One region of the Herbaspirillum sp. Her3 genome, then DNA from elsewhere that is predicted to be linked to it. Evidence: predicted binding sites of a transcription regulator. Region 1 holds the regulator's gene; each other region holds the start of a gene.

Region 1 (7,999 bases):
GGGAGTCACGTGCTGAAGAAAAACGCTTACTTCCACACCAGCTCGATCACGGGCGGCTCGCCATAATCCTCGCAGCGGTCATTGATGGCCGTGCAGCAGAATTCCACATCTTCCACCAGGTCCGGCAGGCGCTTGTGCAGGTCGGCGCTGTGACTGATCTCGATGGTCAGCACTTCCTTGGGCTTGAGCCTGAACTTGCACATGCCATCGTCATCGCGCAGGTAGGACAGGCAATCGACCCAGGCATCCATGCTGCGGCCATAGAAATCCGGGAAGCCGAAAGCCTGTGCGCTCTCGGTGTGAAAACTGTCCCAGTCGGTAATGCGGTCGCCCGCCAGTGTTACGGTGGCCATGCCTGCTCTCTTTCAGTTTGCTTTTTTGCCGCTCTTGCCGTCGGCCTTGGGATCGGTGACGAAGCCCAGCTTGGTCAGGCCGGCGCCCTGCGCCGCCGACATCACCTCGGCGATGGTTTCATAGCGGGTGGACTTGTCGGCCCGCAATTGCAGGTCGGGCTGCGGCTTCTTGGCTGCCGCAGCGGCCAGGCGCGTATCCATTTCCTGTTCGCTGACCTGCTGGTCGTTCCAGTACAGCTTGCCGGCCGCATCGATGCCCAGGGTGACGGTCTCCGGTTTTTCCGGGGCCGGGTTGGACTGTGCGGTAGGCAGGTCCAGCTTCAGGGCGTGGGTGAACATGGGCGCGGTGATGATGAAGATCACCAGCAAGACCAGCATCACGTCCACCATGGGGGTGACGTTGATGTCGGCCATCGGGGCCGAGTTCTGGTTGTCGTTGAATCCGCCGAAACTCATGATGGACTCCTCTCAGTCAGGGGCAATTATTTGCGCATGCCGCCGACGCGTTCGCCGGTGGTCAGATACGCATGCAGGTCGTGGGCGAAGCCATCCAGTTCGGCCAGCACCACGCGGTTGATGCGGGTGAAGGCGTTGTAGGCCAGCACGGCGGGAATGGCCACCAACAGGCCCAGCGCGGTCATGATCAGCGCCTCGCCGACGGGACCGGCCACCTTGTCGATCTGCACCGTGCCACTGGCCGAGACCGCCACCAGCGCATGATAGATGCCCCAGACGGTACCGAACAGGCCCACGAAGGGCGCGGTCGAGCCGACCGAGGCCAGCAGTGTCAGGCCGCGTTCCAGGCGCGCCGAAACCCGGTTGATTTCGCGGCGCAGGGTGCGCGTGATCAGTTCGCCCGGATCGGTGGCGGCGTTCAGCGAGGGCGTACCCTGCTGGCGGGTGCCGATGTCGGCCGCTTCGGCGGCGCGTTCGGCCATGGGGGTGTAGATCAGTTCGCTGTCGACGCGCTGCATGGCGGCGGTGGCATCGGCCAGCGTCGGCGCCTGCCAGAATTGTTCCAGCGCATTGCTGCCGCGCCGGATGCGCCAGGCGGCCCAGGCCTTGGAGAGGATGTAGAACCAGCTGGCAATCGACATCATCAGCAGCAGATAGGCCACTGAATGGGAAACGGCATCGCCTTGCGCCCAGTAGTGGGCAAATCCAACGTTCTGTTCCATGGTACGTGCTTTCGGGAAAGACGCCGCGCGGGGCGGCAGGGAGTCAATGACGGTCAGTTGCGGGGCAGTCGCTTGGAGCGGCCGGCCCCAAAAAAATTCGCTGCCGGACCTGGTGGGGTGCGGCAGCGTCGGGCATTTCCTGTGGTTCCGGGCTCGGCTTACTTGAAGCCCAGCACATCCTGCATGTCGTACAGGCCGCTGTCCTTGTCGGCCAGGAAGCGTGCGGCGCGCAGGCTGCCCATGGCGTACGAGACGCGGCTGGAAGACTTGTGCGAAATCTCGATGCGCTCGCCGGTGCCGGCGAACAGCACCGTATGGTCGCCGATGATGTCGCCGCCGCGCACGGTGGCAAAACCGATGGAGGAGGGATCACGTTCACCGGTGACGCCTTCGCGGGCGTAGACGGCCACGTCGTCGAGCTTCTTGCCCAGCGCATCGGCGATGACTTCACCCATCTTCAGGGCGGTGCCGGAGGGCGCGTCGACCTTGTGGCGGTGATGGGCTTCGATGATCTCGATGTCGTAGCCGTGCGAGAAATTCTTGGCCGCCATCTCCAGCAGCTTGAGCGTGACGTTGACACCCACGCTCATGTTGGGCGCGGCCATGATGGCGGTTCGCTTGGCGAATTCGGCGATGGCCGCTTTGCCTTCAGCTTCGAAACCGGTGGTGCCGATGACCACCTTCACGCCGTGGGCAGCGCAGTATTCCAGGTGCTTCAACGTGCCTTCAGGACGGGTGAAGTCGATCAGTACGTCAGCGCCGGCCAGGCCGCGCGCCAGGTCCGATTCGATGACCACGCCGGTGGTCTTGCCCAGGAACAGGCCGGCATCGGTGCCGAGGGTAGGCGAGGTGGGCGTATCCAGGGCGCCGGAGAGCTTCAGGCCCTCGGCATTGAGGATGGCTTCGATCAGCATGCGGCCCATGCGCCCGGAGGCGCCGGCCACGGCGATATTGAGTGCAGTCATGTGAAACTCGGAATGAAGAGGTGCTGGAGGCAGGTCTCGCAGGTCTTACTTGTCGGTGGCCGAGGAGGGCGCGACCGGGGATGCCGGTTTGGTCTCGCTCGCTTCCTTGGGCTTGTCGCCGAAGCTGGCCTTGGCGCCGAAGCTGGCCTTGGCGCCGACCTTGGCGTCAGTGATCAGGGTCAGGTATTCGCTTTCGGTGGGCAGGTTCTGGCCGCCTTCGACGTGATCCAGCAGGTCATCCTTGAAGAACACCGAAACGCGGCTGGTCATGATTTCGCCATTGCCCTTGGCCAGGCGGAAGTCGTAATCCCAGCGGTTGGCGTGGAACATGTCCGACAGCAGCGGCGTGCCCAGCACGAAGCGCACCTGGTCGCGGGTCAGGCCCGGACGCAGCTGCGCCACCATTTCCTTGGAGACGAAGTTGCCTTGCTGGATGTCGATGCGATAGGGCTTCAGGAAGCCGAACAGGCTATCGCTCTTGCCGGTCACCTTCACGCCCGAGGTATCGGTGGGCGCTGCCTGTTCCGGGGCCTTGGTCGAGGAACAGCCGGCCAGCGACACGGCCAGTGCTGCAAGGACGCCAAGGGCGGCGGTGTGATGACGGGACTTCATTCGGGAAAGCATGCGCATAAAGATTTCAACCGGGTTGAGCCATGAGCCTAAAGCGCTATATGATAAGCTAGAACTTACTTCTTAAATAGGCATGAGTGCGTTCCGGGTGTAAAAGGGCGTTCCCCACCGCCCCGCCGGAACGGTCCGCCAGGTCTTCCCAGTGGACCGCCGCGCCTGTTCGAGACCAGTAAAACCCGGGAACCCACTCTACCATGCCGAACAATCCATCCGAACTGAAGGCCAGCGGCCTGAAGGCGACCTTGCCGCGCCTGAAGATCCTTGAAATCTTCCAGAACACCTCCGTGCGTCACCTCAGCGCCGAAGACGTCTACAAACAATTGCTCTCCGACAACCTCGACGTGGGCCTGGCCACCGTCTACCGCGTGCTGACCCAGTTCGAGCAGGCCGGGCTCTTGCAGCGCAATCACTTCGAGACCGGCAAGGCCGTCTTCGAGCTCAACGAAGGCTCGCACCACGACCACCTGGTCTGCCTGGATTGCGGCAAGGTCGAGGAATTCTTCGACGCCGAAATCGAAAAGCGCCAGCTCAAGATTGCCCAGGAGCACGGTTTCGAGATCGCCGACCATGCCCTTGCCCTCTATGGTCATTGCAAAAACTGCAAGAAAGTGAAGAAGTAAGTTTGCGATCGATTGCCTGGTTTTACTTTGGCAAGGCAGTGTGAAGGAAAAAGCAAAAAAGCCACGGATTCATCCCGTGGCTTTTTTTTCGTCCTGCCTGATCAGTGCTGGCTCAGCGCGCTGGAGAGCAGCTTGGCGGTGATGTCGACGATGGGGATGACGCGCTCGTAGGCCATGCGGGTCGGCCCGATCACGCCCAGGGTGCCGACGATGCGGCCGTTGACCTCGTAGGGTGCGGTGACGATGCTCATGTCATCCATGGGCACCAGCTGGGATTCGCCGCCGATGAAGATCTGCACCCCGGTGGCCTTGCTGGAGACGTCCAGCAACTGCAAGAGGCCAGTCTTCTGCTCGAACATGTCGAACAGGCGCCGCAGCGAATTCATGTTGGAGGACAGGTCGGTCACCGACAGCAGGTTGCGCTCGCCGGAGATGACCACGTTGTTGTCGGCCTCTTCGTTCATGGCGTCGCTGCCGGCTTCGACGGCGGCTTGCATGAGCGCGGTCATGTCGTCGCGCAGCTGGCGCAGTTCACCCTGCAGATGCACGCGCACCTGGTCGAAGGACTGGCCGGCGTAATGCTGGTTGATGTAATTGGCTGCCTGGGTCAGTTGGCTGGGGGTGTAATCGACCTCGGTCAGCAGCATGCGGTTCTGCACGTCGCCGCCCTGGTCGACGATGACCAGCAGGATGCGCTTTTCCGACAGCCGCAGGAACTCGATCTGCTGGAACATCGATTCGCGCTTGGGCGTCATCACCACGCCCGCGAACTGTGACAGCGAGGACAGCACCTGGGCCGCATTGGTGATGATCTTCTGGGGCGAGCCGCTGTGCTGCAAACGCGCCTGCAGACGGCCTTCGAGGGCGCTCTCGTCGATGGCCTCGACGGTCAGGAGGGTATCGACGAACATGCGATAGCCGCGCGGCGTAGGCACACGGCCGGCCGAGGTGTGCGGGCTGGCGACGAAGCCCATCTCTTCGAGATCGGCCATGATGTTGCGGATGGTCGCCGGCGACAGTTCCAGGCCCGACAGTTTCGACAGGGCGCGCGAACCCACCGGCTGGCCGTCGGCGATGTACCGTTCGACCAGGGCTTTCAGGAGTGTGCGGGCGCGGTTATCGAGTTGCATGGGGCATATTCTAGCGGCATATCAGGCAAATGTGACGCGCACGTCAGCCCGGTCGCGATTTGGGCGAAGGATCAGGCTTGCGCCTGCAGCCAGTCGTGCAGCTCATGCAGGTCGCGACAGATGGCATCGGGGCGGATGCCATCGGGCAGGCTACGGCCGAAACGGTTCATCCACACCGCCCGCAGACCGGCCTGCTGCGCGCCTTGCACGTCCAGCAGCGGATCGTCGCCCACGTAGACAGTGGCCGCCGGGGCGACCTGCAGCGCTTCGCAGGCGGCGTGGAAGATGGCCGGGTCCGGCTTGGCGCGGCCGAAGCGGTGCGCGGCAATCGAGACGCCGAAGTGACCGGCCAGCCCGATGCGTTCCAGATCGGCAAAACCGTTGGAGACCGAGCCCAGGGTCAGCCGCTCCTTCATGCGCAGCAGCGCCGGTTCCACGTCATCGAACAGCGCCACCGTGCTGCGCGCTTCGGAGAACAGGGCCATGGCCGGATCGACCAGCGCCAGGTCCACGTCATGCTCCCGGAAGACCTCGGAGAGCGCCGTATGGCGCAGCTTCCAGAGATCGATGCGGTACATCGGGTCGGTCTGCATGAGCGCCATGCGGCGTTCGCGCAGGCTGGCGATGGTATGGGTGGCTACCACGGCGGGAGCATGCTCGCGCAGCCAGTCGTAGAGCAGGCCCTCGGCGCGCACCAGCACCGGTTCGATGGCCCAGAGGGTATCGTCAAGGTCGAACAGCACGGCCTGGATGGGTGCTTGGACAACTGAGTGCGGCAGGGGGGAGGTGCTTGGTTTCATTACAATGTCATCTCAAATTATGGTCTAATCCGCAGCATGTGGCCCATCAAATTACCCGTTCAGGCAGCCGTACCCAAAACCGTCGCCATCGTCGGCAAGTTCCAGGCCGTCGGCATCGCGCAGATCTTGTCGGACATCGCGGTGTTCCTGGAATCGCACGGCCACACCGTGGTCTTCGAGACCGAGACCGCCGAGAACATCGCCCTGCAAGGCTATGACAGCATGACCCCCGAGCAGATCGGCCAGCATGCGGACGTGGCCATCGTGGTCGGCGGCGACGGTACCATGCTGGGCATCGCACGCCAGCTGGCGCCTTATAACGTCCCGCTGATCGGCATCAACCAGGGGCGCCTGGGCTTCATCACCGATATCGCGCAAGACCGCATGATACCGGCTCTCGGTGAAATGCTGGAAGGCAAGGTCGAAGCCGAGTCGCGCTCGCTGCTGGAAGCGCGGGTCTATCGCGAGGGCGGCGAGATCTTCCGCGCGCTGGCCCTGAACGACGTGGTGGTGGCACGCGGCTCCACCTCCGGCATGGTCGAGCTGCGGGTGGAAGTCGATGGACGCTTCATGTACAACCAGCGCTCCGATGGCCTCATCGTGGCCACGCCGACCGGCTCTACCGCCTATGCGTTGTCGGCTGGCGGACCGATCCTGCACCCCAGCCTGCATGGCATCGTGATGGTGCCGATCTCACCGCATTCGTTGTCCAACCGTCCCATCACGCTGTCGGATTCCTGCGAGATCGTCATCCAGGTGGTGGCCGGGCGCGAGGTCAGCGCCAACTTCGACATGCAGTCCCTCACCAGCGTGCTGCATGGCGACCGCATCGTGATCCGCCGTTCGGCGCACAAGATCACCTTCCTGCATCCCGAGGGCTGGAGCTATTTCGATACCCTGCGCGAGAAGCTGCACTGGAATGAATACCCGTCGATAGAAGGCCGATTACAATAAGCCCGCAGCAAGCCGGCCCATCTGCAAGCCGGCTTGCTTCTGAACACTGGCCTGCCCGTCCAACCCGCTGCGAGACCACCATGCTGCGTACCTTAACGATCCGCGACTTCGTGATTGTCGATGCCATCGAGCTCGAATTTGCGCGTGGATTTTCCGTCTTCACCGGCGAAACTGGCGCCGGCAAATCCATCCTCATCGATGCCCTGGCCCTGGCCATGGGCGGCCGTGGCGATCCCAGCGTAGTGCGCGAGGGAGCCGCCAAGGCTGACGTCAGCGCCGATTTCACCGCCACTCCCGAGGTGCTGGCCTGGCTGGAGGAACACGAATTCAGCGGCGAGCACGACGGCGTGCTGCTGCGTCGGGTGATCGACAATGCCGGTCGCAGCAAGGCCTACATCAATGGCAGCGCCGCCACCGCCGCGCAATTGCGCGAAGTGGGCGAGATGCTGGTGGATATCCACGGCCAGCATGCGCATCAATCGCTGATGAAGGCCGATGCCCAGCGTCAACTGCTGGACAGCCAGGCCGGCCTGCTGGAACCTGCGCGCGAAGTGGCCGCCGCCTACAAGACCTGGCGCGCCCTGGCCCGCCAGCGCGAACAGTTCGAGCAGGATGCGCGCAATGTCCTGCTGGAGCGCGAACGCCTGGAATGGCAAGTGGCCGAGCTGCACAAGCTGGCCGTGAAGCCCGGCGAATGGGCCGACATCAGTACCGAGCACAGCCGCCTCTCGCATGCCGCTGCGCTCATCGGTGGCGCGCAGGAAGCGCTGGGCGTGATCTCGGAATCGGAGTCGCCGATCCTCTCGCAGCTGTCTTCGATCACGCAAAAACTGACCAAGCTGGTCGATGTCGATACAGCCTTGAAGCCCGTGCTCGATGCGCTGGAGCCGGCGCAGATCCAGCTGCAGGAAGCGGTCTATGCCCTCAACGATTACCTGGGTCGGGTGGAGCTCGATCCGGCGCGGCTGCAGGAAGTGGAAGAGCGCCTTGAAGCCATCCACTCCACGGCACGCAAATTCCACGTGCAGCCCGATGAGCTGCCCGATGAGTATCGCAAGCTCTCCGAACAACTGAAGCAACTGGCCGACGCCAGCGACCTCGACGCCCTGCGTGCGCAGGAAGAAAAGCTCAAGGACGCTTACCTCGCCCTGGCGCAGAAGCTCTCCAAGGCGCGCGCCAAGGCCGCTGCGGCACTGGGCGAGGCGGTCACGGCGGCGATGCAGGATCTGTCGATGGCGGGCGGCCGCTTTGACATCGCCCTCAACGAAGTGGAGCCGGCAGCCTACGGTCTGGAGCAGGTCGAATTCCTGGTGGCCGGCCATGCCGGCGTGGCCCCGCGCGCGCTGGCCAAGGTGGCTTCGGGCGGCGA
Region 2 (7,999 bases), 290 kb from region 1:
GTGGGGTCGCCAGGCGACCGTTGGCCTGTCCGGCAACTTCGGTACCATCCTGGCGGGCCGCCAGAAAGACGTGCTGGACGACGTGGGCAGCATCACCTCGCCGGGCGACTTCGGTGGCGTGGTCAGCCGCGTTCACTCGCTGAACCTGGACCGCACCAACGGCGAGCGCGTCAACAACTCCATCCGCTACAACACCCCGAACCTCAACGGCTTCACCGGTAGCGTCATCTATGGTTTCGGCGAGCAAGCGGGCAACACCGGCGCCGGCCAGTCGTTCGGCCTGGGCGGTACCTACGCCAACGGTCCGCTGAACATCGGCTTGGGCTACTTCCAGAGCAAGATGGGGGGTAGCTCCAGTGACGTCAACGGTGCCGCCGCTTGCAATGGCGCAGTGATGGTCAAGGGCAAGGACAAGACCGGCGACAAGGCGGGCGACACTTGCCTGAAGACCTGGACGCTGGCGGCCGCCTACCAGTTCGGCCCGGCTCGGGTCTATGGCTCCTACTCGCGCGTGAAGCTGCCGTTGGCCAAGGTGCCGTCGGAAATCGCCGACAACCCGAAGCACAACTACAGTTTCGCTTCGCTGGCACATCCCAAGGAGCGTGGTGTCACCCCTCACTACAACATGCAAGACAACGGTGACTTCGTCATTGGTGGTTACAACAACGAGTCCAGCAGCACAGTGGACTTCGGCGTGCACTACCAGGTCTCGCCGGCCCTGTCGCTGATCAGCAGCCTGCAGTACACCCGCGCCAAGTTCGCACGCAGCGCCGACGGCCGTCTGCTGCAGGTCAACCTGGGCGCCAAGTACGAGCTGTCCAAGCGCACATCCACCTACGCCGTCGTGCGCAACCTGCGTTCGTCCGACATGTACAGCGTTGGCCTGGGCAAGGATCGCCAGCCTGGCCTGGACCGCAGCCAGACCGGCCTCAACGCCGGCCTGATCCACAGCTTCTAAGATCTGGCACTGCATCCGGGCTCGTGGGAGCCCGATGTTTTGGCCCGCATTCGCAAGGATGCGGGTCTTTTTTATGGCTTCGTCGTACAGCCCTGAGCTGGCTGTGCTGTTTTCTCGGCTTGCCCGGAAAGAGAGGTGGAGCGGTGCTGCCTGCTTGCCATGGTGCGGGGGCGCTGATCCGGTTGCCGCCCAACAAAAAACCCGCATCATCGCTGATGCGGGTTTTTCTCTTGCAGCGCGGGCCATGCGATGCATGGCCCCGGGCCGGAAGGCAAATTACATCATGCCGTCCATGCCGCCCATGCCGCCCATACCACCCATGCCGCCAGGCATGCCGGCCGGCTTGTCTTCTGCCACTTCGGCCACCAGGGCGTCGGTGGTCAGGATCAGGCTGGCCACGGAGGCAGCGTTTTGCAGAGCCGAACGGGTCACCTTGGCCGGATCCAGCACGCCCAGTTCCACCAGGTCACCGTAGGTGCCGTTGGAAGCGTTGTAGCCGAAGTTGCCCGAACCTTCCAGCACCTTGTTGACCACCACCGACGGCTCGTCGCCGGCGTTGAAGACGATCTGGCGCAGCGGTTCTTCGATGGCGCGCAGCACGATCTTGATACCGGCTTCCTGGTCGGCGTTGTCGCCCTTCAGGTCCTTGACGTTGGCGCGAGCGCGCAGCAGGGCCACGCCACCGCCAGGCACGACGCCTTCTTCAACAGCAGCGCGGGTAGCGTGCAGGGCGTCTTCGACGCGGGCCTTCTTTTCCTTCATTTCGACTTCGGTGGCAGCGCCAACCTTGATCAGTGCAACACCGCCAGCCAGCTTGGCCACGCGCTCTTGCAGCTTTTCACGGTCGTAGTCGGAGGTGGCTTCGCCGATCTGGGTGCGGATCATCGCCACGCGCGCTTCGATGCCAGCGGCTTCGCCGTTGCCGTCGATGATGGTGGTGTTTTCCTTGCCGATTTCAACGCGCTTGGCTTGGCCCAGTTCAGCCAGGGTAGCCTTTTCCAGGGTCAGGCCGACTTCTTCGGCGATCACCTGGCCACCGGTCAGGATGGCGATATCTTCCAGCATGGCCTTGCGGCGGTCGCCGAAGCCAGGCGCCTTGACGGCAGCGGTCTTCAGGATGCCACGGATGTTGTTGACCACCAGGGTAGCCAGGGCTTCGCCTTCGACGTCTTCTGCCACGATCAGCAGCGGACGGCCAGCCTTGGCGACTTGTTCCAGCACCGGCAGCAGGTCACGGATGTTGGAGATCTTCTTGTCGAACAGCAGGATGAAGGGATTGTCCAGGGCGACGATCTGCTTCTCTTGATTGTTGATGAAGTACGGCGACAGGTAGCCGCGGTCGAATTGCATACCTTCGACGATATCCAGTTCGTTTTCCAGCGACTTGCCGTCTTCCACGGTGATGACGCCTTCCTTGCCGACCTTTTCCATGGCCTTGGCGATGATGTCGCCGATGTCCGCGTCGGAGTTGGCCGAGATCGAGCCGACTTGAGCGATTTCCTTGGAGGTGGTGGTGGGCTTGGCCAGGTTCTTCACTTCGCCGACGATGGCGGTGACGGCCTTGTCGATACCGCGCTTCAGGTCGGTCGGGTTGAAGCCGGCGGCAACGTACTTGAAGCCTTCGCGCACGATGGCCTGGGCCAGCACGGTAGCGGTGGTGGTACCGTCACCGGCGTTGTCGGAGGTCTTGGAAGCGACTTCCTTGACCAGCTGGGCACCCATGTTTTCCAGCTTGTCCTTCAGTTCGATTTCCTTGGCGACGGAAACGCCGTCCTTGGTCACGGTCGGGGCGCCGAAGCTGCGCTCGAGCACGACGTTGCGGCCCTTGGGACCCAGGGTGACCTTGACTGCGTTGGCCAGGATGTTGACGCCGTTGACGACCTTGGCGCGTGCTTCATCGCCGAAAATAACTTGCTTTGCTGCCATGTTGGATTCTCCAGAAATTCGGTTCAGTTCATGTAGCCGGGCTTGAGCATGAAGCTTCAGGCATACCGGCTGCTGTCTTGCTGCCGCTGGCCTTCAGGTTTTCTCTCTATATATAGAAGGAAAAGGAAGGCCGGATGCCGAATTACTTCTCGACGACGGCGAACAGGTCTTCTTCGCGCATGACCAGCAGTTCCTGGCCATCGATCTTCACGGCCTGGCCGGAGTACTTGCCGAACAGAACGCGGTCGCCGACCTTCACGGCCAGTTGGCGGACCTTGCCATCTTCCAGGATCTTGCCGTTGCCGACGGCCAGGACTTCGCCTTGGTCCGGCTTTTCGGTCGCTGCGTCAGGCAGAACGATACCGGAAGCAGTCTTGGTTTCCTGGTCGAGGCGCTTGACGATAACGCGATCGTGCAAAGGGCGAAGATTCATGAGAACTCCTTAATTTTCAATAAGTTAGCATTGATTGCGGCGAAGCCTGCAACGGTTGTCTTCCAAATGCAGCAAACCTCACCGCAAGAAAAAGGGGATTGCGCCAGGCGGGCTGTTAGCACTCTGCCGTGACGAGTGCTAAGTATAGGGATGGGTTGGGGAATTTTCAAGGCTGCATGGTGGTGGCGTTTGCCATCCTTCTCTGCAAGATTGACGCGATACCCTGCAGCAGCCGGGAACCTGCAGTATTCACGCTCATATCGGCCGCCGGACACTCTCATCCATCGGCGAGTCGGTTGAAATGTAAAAACAAAGTTTTTTTTACATCCGAAATCGCATAAAAATTAGAAAAATCCCTTTATTATCAATTACTTGCGATTTGACTTTTCGATTGACTAGAGCTATCTTCGGCCATCCAATTTTTGGCAACCTTTGAAAATGTCCCCTGGAGCCATGAAGCTTCTTGAACTGCGTAAGCACCTCGGCATGAGTCAAGAGGCGTTTGCGGAGAGCATCGGCGCATCCCCCTCTCAACTGAGTTACATCGAGAGCGGTCAACGCCATGTACCGGATAAAGCCAGTGACATTTTGCGAATATGTGATGGATTGCCACTTTCGCAACATCAATATGCGGCGCTACATGAGGCGCTAACGCTTTCACTTGGGAAATTTCGACTTTCGCCTGGCGCGCCAGAAGAGCAGTTTTTGCTATTGGCTGCATTGCGTGATGCCGTTATGAGGGAGCCCTCACGAGCGAAAGTTTTGCAATGGAGAGAATTGCTGCTAATAACCGCTAAGCAAACGTAAGCAGCATTAACGAAGCCTTAACTAGGAGGATCTAACGAAGACAACAGATTTGAATTTAGCCGCCTGACAGGCAGCAACTAGCTGCCTTCAGGGGATGACGCATACAGATACTACGGTGTAGGAGCCTCAAGTATCCGTCCGCGTCCTCCCCCTGTCAAGTTGCGCCCCCTGTTTTTGAGATGCCTTTCCTGGCAGGGGGACTTGCACCCTAAACATTTTGACGTTTTGGAGGTTACATGGAGCAAATTGGAGCGGGTCGCCGCATCGTAAGAAGAAATCCTCATCGAATTGTGGGCACGATTTCATTTCCTACTCTTGGAAATGCGGATAGGGAATGGGAATCCGTAGTGGAACGGGATGCCTACGCGATCATCGGATATTGCAGCGAGGTCGTTGGTATCAACACACAACCCTTTTCGTTCACATATGAGTCAGGCACAGGGAAAAAGGCAACCTACACCCCAGATGCTCAGATTCTGTTCAAGGAGGGGCGCGAAATACTACTCGAAGTAAAGCCAGCAATCTTCGCCTTGGCGGATGAGGAGTTCGAGCGATTGAGCGCGATAAAGAGGCACTGCAACCTCCATGATGTCGGATTCGATATTCTGACCGACGTCGAAATACAGGCGGACGAAGTTCGTTTGGAAAACATCTTTTTGCTCCGTCGCTTCTTCAGCACGATGAATCTGAGTGAAGCGGCGCACCTAGCTGCAAAAATTTTAGGCGACTACGGCCCCCAGACCGTAGATCAGCTTACTGACATAAGTGACGGAGCCTTATCTGGCCAGACTGTTTTTTCATTGATTGCTGATCGAAAATTATCTATTGACTGGGGCGTTCCGCTCACGCTCAACAGCAAGATCTGGTTCTCTCAGACGAATCCTACGAATCTCTCATATGGCCAACTACGAGCTGAAGCCGAAACAAATCGTTTGGTGGGCGAAAGCGCTCTGGGTTGTGGAAAAGAGATTCAACGAGTCATGGCGCTTGAGAAGGCTAGTCGACGGCCAGTGCTACCTCCTTTCGCATGGGGTATTGGTTGAGCATCTTTTGAATGGAGAGTTAGTTCTCCTCGATATAAAAGATGTTCCATTAGAAGACGCCAGCATCGAGGTGCTGAGGCGTATTACGTCGACGCTAAATTATATGAATTTGAAATGAGCTATTTCTTAGGAAAAGGCTTGCTCATCGAGCGAGAAAAGAAAGTTTACGAATATCTTCATCGATCTGGTCATCGTATCCATTTTAAAGAGATTCAAACTGGCGACATCATCACGATAGAAGAAGATGAATTCCATTTGAAACGGGAGGCTGGTGAAATAGAAATTCTTTGCGCACGAGCATCTGATGCGGAGATAGAGACAAGTGAAAAATCAGTTCATCCCGACGTGTCTGCATTTCCTGAAAAAGTACAAGCCTCCACCTTAAGAGCTTACAGCTACGTCAGAGGAATTCAGCAACGAGGAATTACTCGGGGTGTCCTCCACTTGATCGAAGAGGCTATTACAGAAATTTCTTTGGAGATTAGCGATCTATCGCCGCCCAGCGCGCGAACGGTTTCTTCGTGGGCTGAAAAGTATGAGACTAGTCAAGGAGATCTATTTTCTTTGCTAGACAAGCGAGCGTGCAGGCGTGCGGCTAAAAGAAATAGTGCAGAGAATGAACGCTTAATTCAAGAATCCATAGAAGCTATCTGGATGAATCTCAAGCGTAGAGATATTCGTCATACCTATCAAGCATATCTTGATGCCATAAGAATAGAAAACGACAGACTCGGTAAGATTGGCATCGCTCGGATGGAATGTGTTTCCGAAAGAACCTTCTATCGAAGGGTGGCGGAGGTTCATAAACGGGACGCGGCAATCGCTAGATTTGGGCGGGCTCATGCAAACAATGAGTTCCGAATGATAAAGGGCCATCTTCCTGCAAAGCGACCGCTTGACTATGTTGAAATTGATAGCACAATTCTTGATCTCTATATCGTTGACGATAACTTAAATCTCCCGCTAGGACGGCCTACACTCTACGTGCTGAAGGACCGATATAGCGGGATGGTATTAGGATTCTTCGCCTCGTTCTCAGGATCTTCCGCAGAAGGTGCATTGACAGCTATTGCGAATTCATTCAAGCCGCGTAGCGAGATAAAAAAGCGATTCCCTAGCATTAAAAATGATTGGCCCATCGCTGGTCCCGCAACTGTGTATGTCACCGATAACGGTACAGATTTTCAGTCATTGGCTTTTAGAAGAGGAATTGCTGAGCTAGGAAGTATTCAGTCCCGTTGCGAGGTTCGCACTCCTTGGCATAAACCAAGCGTTGAATCATTTTTCAATGTCTTGAATGGATCCCTCCTTGAAGCAATGCCGGGAAAGACTTTTTCGCATGTGTTGAAACGATTCGGATATGACCCTGTAAGGGATGCAGTGGTCCGATTTTCGGTTTTTGTTGAGCTCCTCTACAAATGGGCTATTGATTACCACAATCAAAGGCCTCATTCGCGAAAGCATCTCTCGCCGAATCAACAATGGATTGAAGCAATGAAGGAACTTCCACTTCCACTTCCTCCTGATCCTCGCTCTATAAATCTAATGATTGGCGAGACGAGAGCAGCTAAGCCCAGTCATGAAGGAATTCGGTGCGAGAACCTGCACTATTCGAGCCCCGAGCTGATTGACCTTTATCACCAGGCTCGGCCGCAAAAGATTGAATTCAAAATCTCGCGTCAGGATCTCGGTCGGATCTACGTGCTGGATCCTCGTCACCGTAGATACATCGAAGTGCAATGTACTCGCATGGATTATGCGCATGGACTGTCTTTAACGCAGCACAAGATGATTTCTAAGTTCAATAGAGAAAAAGGGCGGGCATCGAATTCTACGGAGGAATTAATCGCATCTAAAAAGGAGCTTACAGAAATTCTGATGGAGGACATCGGACGGAGCAAGAGGGCGAACTTAAAAGCCAGTAGATACGTAGGAATTTCAAGTGAGAATGTTTTAGATGGGAGAAATACTTCGATCTCTGTAATTCGAGAAGAGAAGGCCCGAGGAACTGAAGAGCCTGATGTCGATGTGCTCTTCGATGCAATTTCCGCCTATCCAGCCATTTACAAGCAGAGAGGTACCTAATATGTACCAGACGCAATTGCTAGATCCCAGAGAGAACCGTATGTTATTCGACGAGAGCAACAGACGCGACGGCGTAACGAGCATCGAAGAGCGATCGTTAGATCGCGCTGCTTCTGTAGAAGCGATAACAATTCAAACGCCACAACTAGTAAAAGCAGTTGAGTTGATAACGACACTTATTCAAAGATCTGGGGTCCTTTGTGATCCGGGTGGACTCCGTATTATTGGCGCGCCAGGTGCTGGAAAGACACTCATACGCGATCTGATGATTGCAAATTACCCTCCTTCCGTTGGGCCAGATAAGCAGCCAATAGTGCCAATACTGTCCATTGAAATGATGCCCGCTCCTACGGTCTCTCAGATCGCCTTGAGAATGCTTAAAACGCTTGGCGATCAGTTTGAAAATCACAGAAATTCAAACGAAAGAACTGTAATTTTGAAGGAATTTATTCGACGTGCAGGCGTGCTGATTATCTTTATTGATGAGTTTCAGCATACTGTTGAGGGCGGCCGTAACAAGTCCGCCAATACGATTGCAGATTGGCTGAAGAGTCTTTATGACGAGGTGAAAATACCAATTGTTTTCTTTGGAACGCCCATCTCCACGAAGCTGTTTCAAATTAGCGAGCAACTTGCTAGTCGAATTCCCGGCGAGTATGAACTAAGAGCACTGCGGTTCGACGCAGAATTCATTTCGATTCTCGCCTCATTCAACCAGAACATGCCTATTCAGATTCATGCTGAGGA
Region 3 (7,999 bases), 1.5 Mb from region 1:
GCAGCCACCATCCTGCCTATCCGCCATCCGATGTTCAGTTTCTTCAAGAGAAAACCCAAACCGGAAGCGCAACCCGCGCTGCCGCCCCAGGCCGAGCCGGCGCCCCAGCCTGTACCTGATGTTCCGGCTGCCCCTGCCGCCCCTGCCGCTCCTGTTTCCGCGGCGCCAGCCCCGGTGGCTGCGCCTGCCCCGCAACCCGAACCTGTGCCCGCCGTGGAAGAGACGGCAGAAGAGGTCGAGATCGTCGCCGCCCCGGAACCTGCCCCCGAGGCCAAGCGCTCCTGGCTGTCGCGCCTGAAGGCCGGGCTGTCCAAGACCTCGAACAACCTGACCACGCTGTTCGTGGGTGCGCGCATTGATGAAGACTTGTACGAGGAGCTGGAATCGGCCCTGCTGGTCTCGGACGCCGGGGTCGAAGCCACCCAGTGGCTGCTGGACGAACTGAAGAAAAAAGTCAAAAACGAGCGCCTCACCGAAGCCGCCCAGGTGCGCACTGCCCTGCGCACCCTGCTGATCGACCTGCTGCAGCCGCTGCAGCGTCCGCTGGTGCTGGGCCGTGACAAGCCGCTGGTGATGATGATTGCCGGCGTCAACGGTGCCGGCAAGACCACCACCATCGGCAAACTGGCGCTGCATCTGCAGGCGCACGGCCAGTCGGTGCTGCTGGCTGCGGGCGACACCTTCCGCGCCGCTGCCCGCGAGCAGCTGGCGGTCTGGGGCGAGCGCAACAACGTGCAGGTGATTGCGCAGGAATCCGGCGATCCGGCTGCGGTGGCCTATGACTCGGTGCATTCGGCCCAGGCGCGCGGCACCCACGTGGTGATGGTCGATACGGCCGGCCGCCTGCCCACGCAACTGCACCTGATGGATGAACTCAAGAAGATCAAGCGGGTCATTGCCAAGGCCATGAATTCGGCGCCGCACGAAGTGCTGCTGGTGATCGACGGCAACACCGGCCAGAACGCGCTGGCCCAGGTCAAGGCCTTCGATGATGCGCTGGGGCTGACCGGTCTGGTGGTGACCAAGCTGGATGGCACGGCCAAGGGCGGCATCCTGGCCGCCATCGCCAAGACCCGCCCGGTGCCGCTGTACTTCATCGGCGTGGGTGAAAAGATCGAAGACCTGCAACCCTTCAACGCCACCGAATTCGTCGACGCCCTCCTGAGTTGAACCGATGATTGAATTTACCCGGGTTTCCAAGCAATACGCGCGCGAGGTCTATGCCCTGCGCGACATTACGTTGTCGGTGAAGAAGGGCGAATTGATCTTTCTGGCCGGCCCTTCCGGCGCCGGCAAATCGACCCTCCTGAAGATGATCGCCGCCATCGAGCGGCCCACCTCGGGCAAGCTCACCGTCAGCGGTACCGATATCGTGGGGCTCAAGGCATCCGGCCTGCCCTATCTGCGGCGCAACCTGGGGCTGATCTTCCAGCAGCAGAAACTCTTGCTGGACCGCAATCTGCTGGCCAACGTGATGCTGCCGCTGATCGTGACCGGCTCTTCCCGCCAGGACGCCGAAAAGCGCGCCCGCGCCGCGCTGGACAAGGTAGACCTGCTGGACAAGGCCCGCTGCGAACCGCTGGAACTGTCCGGTGGCGAGCAGCAGCGGGTGGCCATTGCGCGCGCCATCGTCAACCGGCCGCAGATCATCCTGGCCGACGAACCGACCGCCAACCTGGACCGCGCCAATGCCAACAAGGTGCTGGCAGCGCTGAAATCCTTCCATGGTGTGGGCGTGACCTGCCTGATCTCGACCCATGACGAGAATTTCCTGACCGGTGCCGACCGCATCATCTACCTGGACCGTGGCCGCATCGTCGATGGCTGGCACAACGGCGTGGCCAATCCCGTGGAGGTATCGCCATGAACTGGCTCGGACAGCATTTCGCCGCCATCGCCGATGCGCTGCGCCACCTGCTGCGCTCGCCCGGCAATTTCGTGCTCAACGTGCTGGTGGTCTCGATTGCGCTGGCCCTGCCCTTTGCGGGCCTGTCGGCGCTGGAAAACGTGCGGCCGATCTCGGACCAGATGTCGGTGGAGCCGGAGATCAGCATCTTCATGAAGCCCGACGCCAGCCGAGAGGCAGCCCAGGCGGTGGGCAAGACCATCAGCCAGATCCTGAAGGACGGCAAGACCAACGGCAAGGTCGAATTCATCCCGCGCGAGAAGGCTTTTGAGGCGATGAAGAGCAAGACCGGCCTGGCCGACGTGCTCGCCACGCTGGGCAGCAATCCGCTGCCGGACAGCTACGTGGTGCGCCTGCCGGGCTTCGAGAACGCCATGAATGCCACCCGCGTGGATGACATCGCCCAGCAGTTGAAGAAGCAGCCGGGCGTGGACACGGTGCAGATCGATTCCGAATGGGTCAAGCGGCTGGCGGCACTGCTGCGCATCCTGCGGCTGGTGTTGCTGTTCCTGGGCATCACGCTGGGCGCGGTGGTGGTGGCGGTGGTGTTCAATACCATCCGCCTGCAGGTGATGACGCAGCGCGATGAGATCGAGGTGTCGCGCCTGTTCGGGGCAACCAATTCCTTCATCTATCGGCCCTTCTACTACACCGGCGCCCTGCTGGGCTTGTGCGCCGGGCTGGTGGCGCTGGGACTGGTGGTGGCGGCGCAGCAGCCGCTGAACGAAGCGATTCTGGATTTTGCCCACTTGTATGCATCGGAATTCCAGCTGGCCCTGCCCAGCCCCATGGCCATCGGCCTGCTGCTGGCCATCAGCGGCTTGCTGGGCTTGTTCGGGGCGATGCTGTCGGTGCGCAGGCAGTTGGCCAGGAAGGCTTGAGCGGCGCGCTGATCGCTGATCAGAAGAAGTAACGGTGCAGGCCTCGTGATGCGCTCTGCTTGAGGAGCGTTCGCCGCCGCGCCGCCATGGCGGGACTGGGTGGCCTGGTCACTTCCAGTACCAGGCGATAGGTTCCTGCCCGGCCGCCAGAGCGGCGATACGTCGCCAGTGCCTGCCGGTCCAGCAAGACCTGCAACGACCACCAGTGATCGCTGTTGCGCAGATGCCGGGAGATGACCGGATCAATCCAGCCTGCGAACCACGATAAATTGTCCACAAGGCGCCGCAGGCTGTTGACGGTGTGCCGGGGCCGGCGCGGGATGAGGCCGAGGATGCCGAACTGGTCGAATTCCGGAATGGTCCAGATGGCGTCGTGGTGCCCGATGCGGTTGCGTACGTCGCGGATTCTCTTGAGCAGGCTGACGACCCGTCTCCTGAATTCGGGACTGCCGTAGGTAAAAAGCTGGCTGTCAGGCGCATACGGAAATACCGCTGCCAGAATCGCAGCCTGCAATCCTGATGGCTGTGAACGATGAGCCAGTCCACCAATCAGTACTTCCCAGAAGCCGAAAGGCAAGGCCGCCACCACATCATCAGGGGTGACGACATAGGCCGACGGCTTTTTGCCGGCGACTTTTTCCATCGCACAGAGAACGTCGACACGCGATTTCGAGCTCAGCTTGTGCAATGGCGGCAGTACGCCGGGTGCGGCTGGATTGATCGCGTGCGCTGGATTTGGCCTGGGCATCATCCAGCCGAACGAGTCCACGGCACCGTAATATCGCGACAGCGCGCCGTGCAAGGCATTGCGCAGCGACACCTCGACATCGGCAAGCAATGGCAGCATCCCTGCGGCAACCGCCTGGGTCCAGGCATAACAACCCAGCGTATCCTTGTGCGAGCTCGTGAGAAAAAATCGCTGGAGTGTGGACAACCGAGGAGCCGTGAGATGTTTCAGCATGCCGCCTGCCTGTTGAAAATGATGAACGCGGAGTGATATACTCGAGCGCATAGAGACAGGGGTTTTCCAAGCAATTGGTCGTGCCCCTGTAAATTGAGGACAAAGCCCGCTTTAGCGGGCTTTGGACTTTCTGGCGGGAAATTTTAGCCAGCATGGCTTCCCACAACAATAAACCGCCGGCTCACGCGTCTCCTTAACAGACCCAATCTCGTCGTTTGACGAGTTCAGGCGCTACGATCTGTTCTTCACTACGACGCTTGGCATCACGGCTGCTGCGCTTTCCGATGGCCTTTGCGCTGCAAAAATTGTTACAAGTTTCTGAGCCGCTTTTGACCCCCATCGCAACTTTTGTCGCTCAAAGGCGACTAAGATGAAGGGGAATTAATGCAATGGTTAGCTGAACAGCAATAGATCTTGGCTATCAGCGCTTCACTATCATGCAATTAGCACTCCCGGGTGACGAGTGCTAAAATACTTTATCGAATTGCTCCAGTTTTAGGGGAGCACTGCACCAAACAGCGTCTGGCCGCGTTGGCCGGGCCGGGGAAGTTGACCACATTGCCCCCGGCAACTGAAGCATCCGCTTCCTACCGTTTCATACTGTTTCCGTAAAGGAACCAAGGAGAATCCATGAAAACTGCGTCTGCACACACTGCACTCATGCCTGCCGAGTCCAATGCACTCGCGCTGGGTTTTTCCGGCAGCCTGGGCAACATCGACGCTTATATCTCGGCAGTGAACCGCCTGCCCATGCTGACCCAGGAAGAAGAGGTCAAGCTGGCCCGCGATCTGCGTGAGAAGAACGACCTGGGCGCCGCTCAGAAGATGGTGCTGTCGCACCTGCGCCTGGTGGTGTCGATCGCCCGCGGCTATCTCGGCTACGGCCTGCCGCACGCCGACCTGATCCAGGAGGGCAACATCGGCCTGATGAAGGCGGTCAAGCGCTTCGACCCGGCCCAGAACGTGCGCCTGGTGTCCTATGCCATGCACTGGATCAAGGCCGAGATCCACGAGTACATCCTGAAGAACTGGCGTCTGGTGAAGGTTGCTACCACCAAGGCCCAGCGCAAGCTGTTCTTCAACCTGCGCAGCCACAAGGAAGGCCTGGACGCGATGACGCCGGCCCAGGTCGAGGCCCTGGCCAAGACCCTGGACGTCAAGCGCGAAGAAGTGATCGAGATGGAAACCCGTCTGTCCGGTCGCGACATCGCCCTGGAATCGCCCACCGATGATGACGATGACAAGTTCGCGCCCATCGCCTACCTGTCTTCGGAGAATTCGGAACCGACCCGCGTGATCGAGGCCAAGCAGTACGACCGCCTGCAGTCCGAAGGCCTGGAAGCCGCACTGTCCAAGCTGGATGACCGCTCGCGCCGTATCGTCGAAGCCCGCTGGCTGGCCAATGACGATGGCTCGGGCGCCACCCTGCATGAACTGGCAGACGAGTTCGGGGTCTCCGCCGAGCGTATCCGCCAGATCGAAGCGGTGGCGCTGAAGAAGATGAAGACTGCACTGCAGGCTTATTCCTGATCGGTTCTTCACCCCCGATTCAGCAGAAACAAGAAAGGCGCCCTCGGGCGCCTTTCTTTTCATCCAAACGATTTATATCGTTTATTTCTTTTCCTGCACCATCACGACAGCAACAGCTTGATGTCATGCGCCAGCGTCTGCGGTCCCTGGCCATGCTTGACGAACAGGCGGATGTGTCCCTGCGGATCGAACACGTAGCTGCCCGCAGTGTGATCCATCGTATAGCTGCCCGGCTGCTTGCCCGGCACCTTCTGGTAGAACACCTTGAATTCCTTGGCGACCTTCTCGGTCTGCTGCAGATCGCCGCGCAGGCCGAGGAAGCGCTTGTCGAAGGCCGGCACGTATTGCGATAACACTTCCTGAGTATCGCGCTCGGGATCGACGGTGACGAAGAGCACCTGCACCCGATCGGCATCCGGACCCAGTTCCTTCATGACGTTGGACATCTCGGCCATGGTGGTCGGGCACACGTCGGGGCATTGCGTATAGCCGAAGAACATCACCACCACCTTGCCCTTGAAATCGGCCAGGGTGCGCGGCTTGCCGTTGTGGTCGGTGAGCGCGAAGTCCTTGGCATAGTCCAGGCCGGTGACATCCGTATTGTTGAACTTCAGTTCAGGCTTGGACGGCCCGCAAGCCGCCAGCAGCGTCGCGCAGCCAGCCAGCAGCAGTGCCGAGAAAAATCTTTTCATGAGTTCAGAAGCTGCGGAACAGGAAATAGTGGTCCACCAGCAGCACCGCAAACAGGATGGACAGGTAGATGATCGAATAGGCAAAGGCCTTGCGCGCGATCAGGTCGGTGTAATGGCGATAGATCTGCCACGAATACCAGAAGAAGATCCCGCCCAGCACGATGGCCGTGCCCAGGTAGATCAAGCCGCTCATGCCGATGGCGAAGGGCAGCATGCTCACCGCCAGGAGCGCAATGGTGTACATCAGGATGTGCAGCTTGGTCACGTCCATGCCATGCGTGATGGGCAGCATCGGCAGGCCGGACTTGGCGTAGTCGTCGCGGCGGTACATGGCCAGCGCCCAGAAGTGCGGCGGGGTCCAGATGAAGATGATCATCACCAGCACCCAGGCCTGCATCGGCACGTCATTGGCCATCGCCGCCCAGCCCAGCGCGGGCGGCATGGCGCCGGCCAGGCCGCCGATGACGATGTTCTGCGAGGTCGCCGGTTTCAGGATGATGGTGTAGATGATGGCGTAACCGACGAAGGTGGCGAAGGTCAGCCACATGGTCAGGGGATTGACCAGGTTGTACAGCACCCACATGCCCAGGCCGCCCAGCACGCCCGAGAACACCAGGGTCTGACCCACGGTGATTTCGCCGCGCGCCATCGGGCGGCGCGCCGTACGGGCCATGCGCGAATCGATCTCGCGTTCGACCAGGCAGTTGATGGCGAAGGCCGCGCCGGCCAGGAGCCAGATGCCCAGCGTGCCGAAGATGACCTTGTGCCAGTCAGGCAGTTCAGGCGTGGAGAGGAACATGCCGATCACGGCACAGAACACCGCCAGCTGCGTCACGCGCGGCTTGGTCAGTGCCCAGTACTGGGCGATGCGGTTGGGTTGGGCGGTCAATGTGGTCATGGCGTGACGGGCCGGGCGTGCACTGGTGGAGCAGCGGTGGCCAGGCTGGAGGGTGCGTAACGGACCTTGTAGTTTAACATGACCATCAGGATGACCAGCAGCGCCGCACCGCCGTTGTGGATCACGGCAATGGCCAGCGGCCAGTTCAGATAGATGGTCGCCAGGCCAGTACAGAGCTGCAAACCCAGCACCGTCAGCATCCAGCGGGCGGTCTTGCGCAAGCCCTCATCGCGCAACGCCCGGTGTGCCAGCCATACAACATACAAGATGACGACAAAGGCAAAACTGCGATGCACCCAATGGATCGCGGTCAGCGCTTCGACCGGTAGGTAATCGCCGGAAGCGGTCATGCCGAGGTGGCGCCAGAGCGTAAAGCCGTGTTCAAAATCCATGTCCGGCACCAGCTTGCCATTGCAGAGCGGGAAGTCCGAACAGGCCAACGCCGCATAATTGGTGCTGACCCAGCCGCCCAGCGCGATCTGCAATCCCAGCAGTGCGGCCCCCACGGTGGCCGGCACCATCAGTGCGCGACCGCTCGCAGAGACGGGCAGGTGCTGCTCCTGCCGCGCTGCCAGCCAGGCCAGCATCGCCAGTAGCGTCAGGCCCAGCAGCAGGTGCGTCGTCACGATGATCGGCTGCAGCTTCATGGTCACGGTCCACGCACCGAAAGCCCCCTGCAGGCAGACGAAGCCCAGCAGCGCAGTCGGGAACCAGGGACGGAACTGCAGTTCGGTCTTGCCCGACCTGATCCAGCGGCGCCACGCCACCACCATCAGCACGATGATGAGGAAACCCACGGCCATGGCGAAATAGCGATGGATCATCTCGATCCAGGCCTTGGCCCAAGTCACGGGACCAAAGGGCATGGCCTCTTCGGCGGCATTGATGTGCTCATGCGCCAGGAGCGGATTGGCATGGCTGTAGCAGCCCGGCCAGTCAGGACAACCCAGCCCCGAGTCGGTCAGGCGCGTGAAGGCGCCGAACATGATCAGGTCGAAGGTAAAGAACAGCGTCACCCACACCAGCTTGCGGTATTTGTTGGCCACACCCTGCGCGCGCCGCACCAGCGCGAGCGGAATCAGGGCGACCACGAGCCCGGTCAGGCCCAGTTGTATCAGCGTCGTTGCATTC

What was found. The regulator HrcA, encoded in region 1, represses chaperone genes, less so after heat shock. The targets are predictions, from matches to a motif close to TTAGCACTCNNNNNNNNNGAGTGCTAA.
Region 2: a site for HrcA is predicted at 3,433-3,459, ahead of groES (co-chaperone GroES). Genes of this name have one in related genera too.
Region 3: a site for HrcA is predicted at 4,192-4,218, ahead of rpoH (RNA polymerase sigma factor RpoH). Genes of this name have one in related genera too.

What each region holds. Positions count from the first base shown of each region.
Region 1 covers NZ_CM176328.1:4,946,565-4,954,563, reverse strand. Annotated here, with positions in the region: gene ACVC5H_RS22545 (barstar family protein) at 27-353, opposite strand; gene ACVC5H_RS22540 (ExbD/TolR family protein) at 366-809, opposite strand; gene ACVC5H_RS22535 (MotA/TolQ/ExbB proton channel family protein) at 836-1,531, opposite strand; gene dapB (4-hydroxy-tetrahydrodipicolinate reductase) at 1,690-2,496, opposite strand; gene ACVC5H_RS22525 (outer membrane protein assembly factor BamE) at 2,542-3,108, opposite strand; gene fur (ferric iron uptake transcriptional regulator) at 3,321-3,746, shown strand; gene hrcA (heat-inducible transcriptional repressor HrcA) at 3,848-4,876, opposite strand; gene ACVC5H_RS22510 (HAD family hydrolase) at 4,948-5,676, opposite strand; gene ACVC5H_RS22505 (NAD kinase) at 5,713-6,630, shown strand; gene recN (DNA repair protein RecN) at 6,711-7,999, shown strand, end outside.
Region 2 covers NZ_CM176328.1:4,652,331-4,660,329, reverse strand. Annotated here, with positions in the region: gene ACVC5H_RS21260 (porin) at 1-958, shown strand, start outside; gene groL (chaperonin GroEL) at 1,235-2,884, opposite strand; gene groES (co-chaperone GroES) at 3,027-3,317, opposite strand; gene ACVC5H_RS21245 (helix-turn-helix domain-containing protein) at 3,771-4,124, shown strand; gene ACVC5H_RS21240 (Tn7 transposase TnsA N-terminal domain-containing protein) at 4,361-5,167, shown strand; gene ACVC5H_RS21235 (Mu transposase C-terminal domain-containing protein) at 5,282-7,252, shown strand; gene ACVC5H_RS21230 (TniB family NTP-binding protein) at 7,293-7,999, shown strand, end outside.
Region 3 covers NZ_CM176328.1:907,140-915,138, reverse strand. Annotated here, with positions in the region: gene ftsY (signal recognition particle-docking protein FtsY) at 31-1,170, shown strand; gene ACVC5H_RS04200 (cell division ATP-binding protein FtsE) at 1,175-1,867, shown strand; gene ftsX (permease-like cell division protein FtsX) at 1,864-2,787, shown strand; gene ACVC5H_RS04190 (hypothetical protein) at 2,807-3,748, opposite strand; gene rpoH (RNA polymerase sigma factor RpoH) at 4,379-5,278, shown strand; gene ACVC5H_RS04180 (SCO family protein) at 5,380-5,970, opposite strand; gene cyoE (heme o synthase) at 5,975-6,868, opposite strand; gene ACVC5H_RS04170 (COX15/CtaA family protein) at 6,865-7,999, opposite strand, start outside.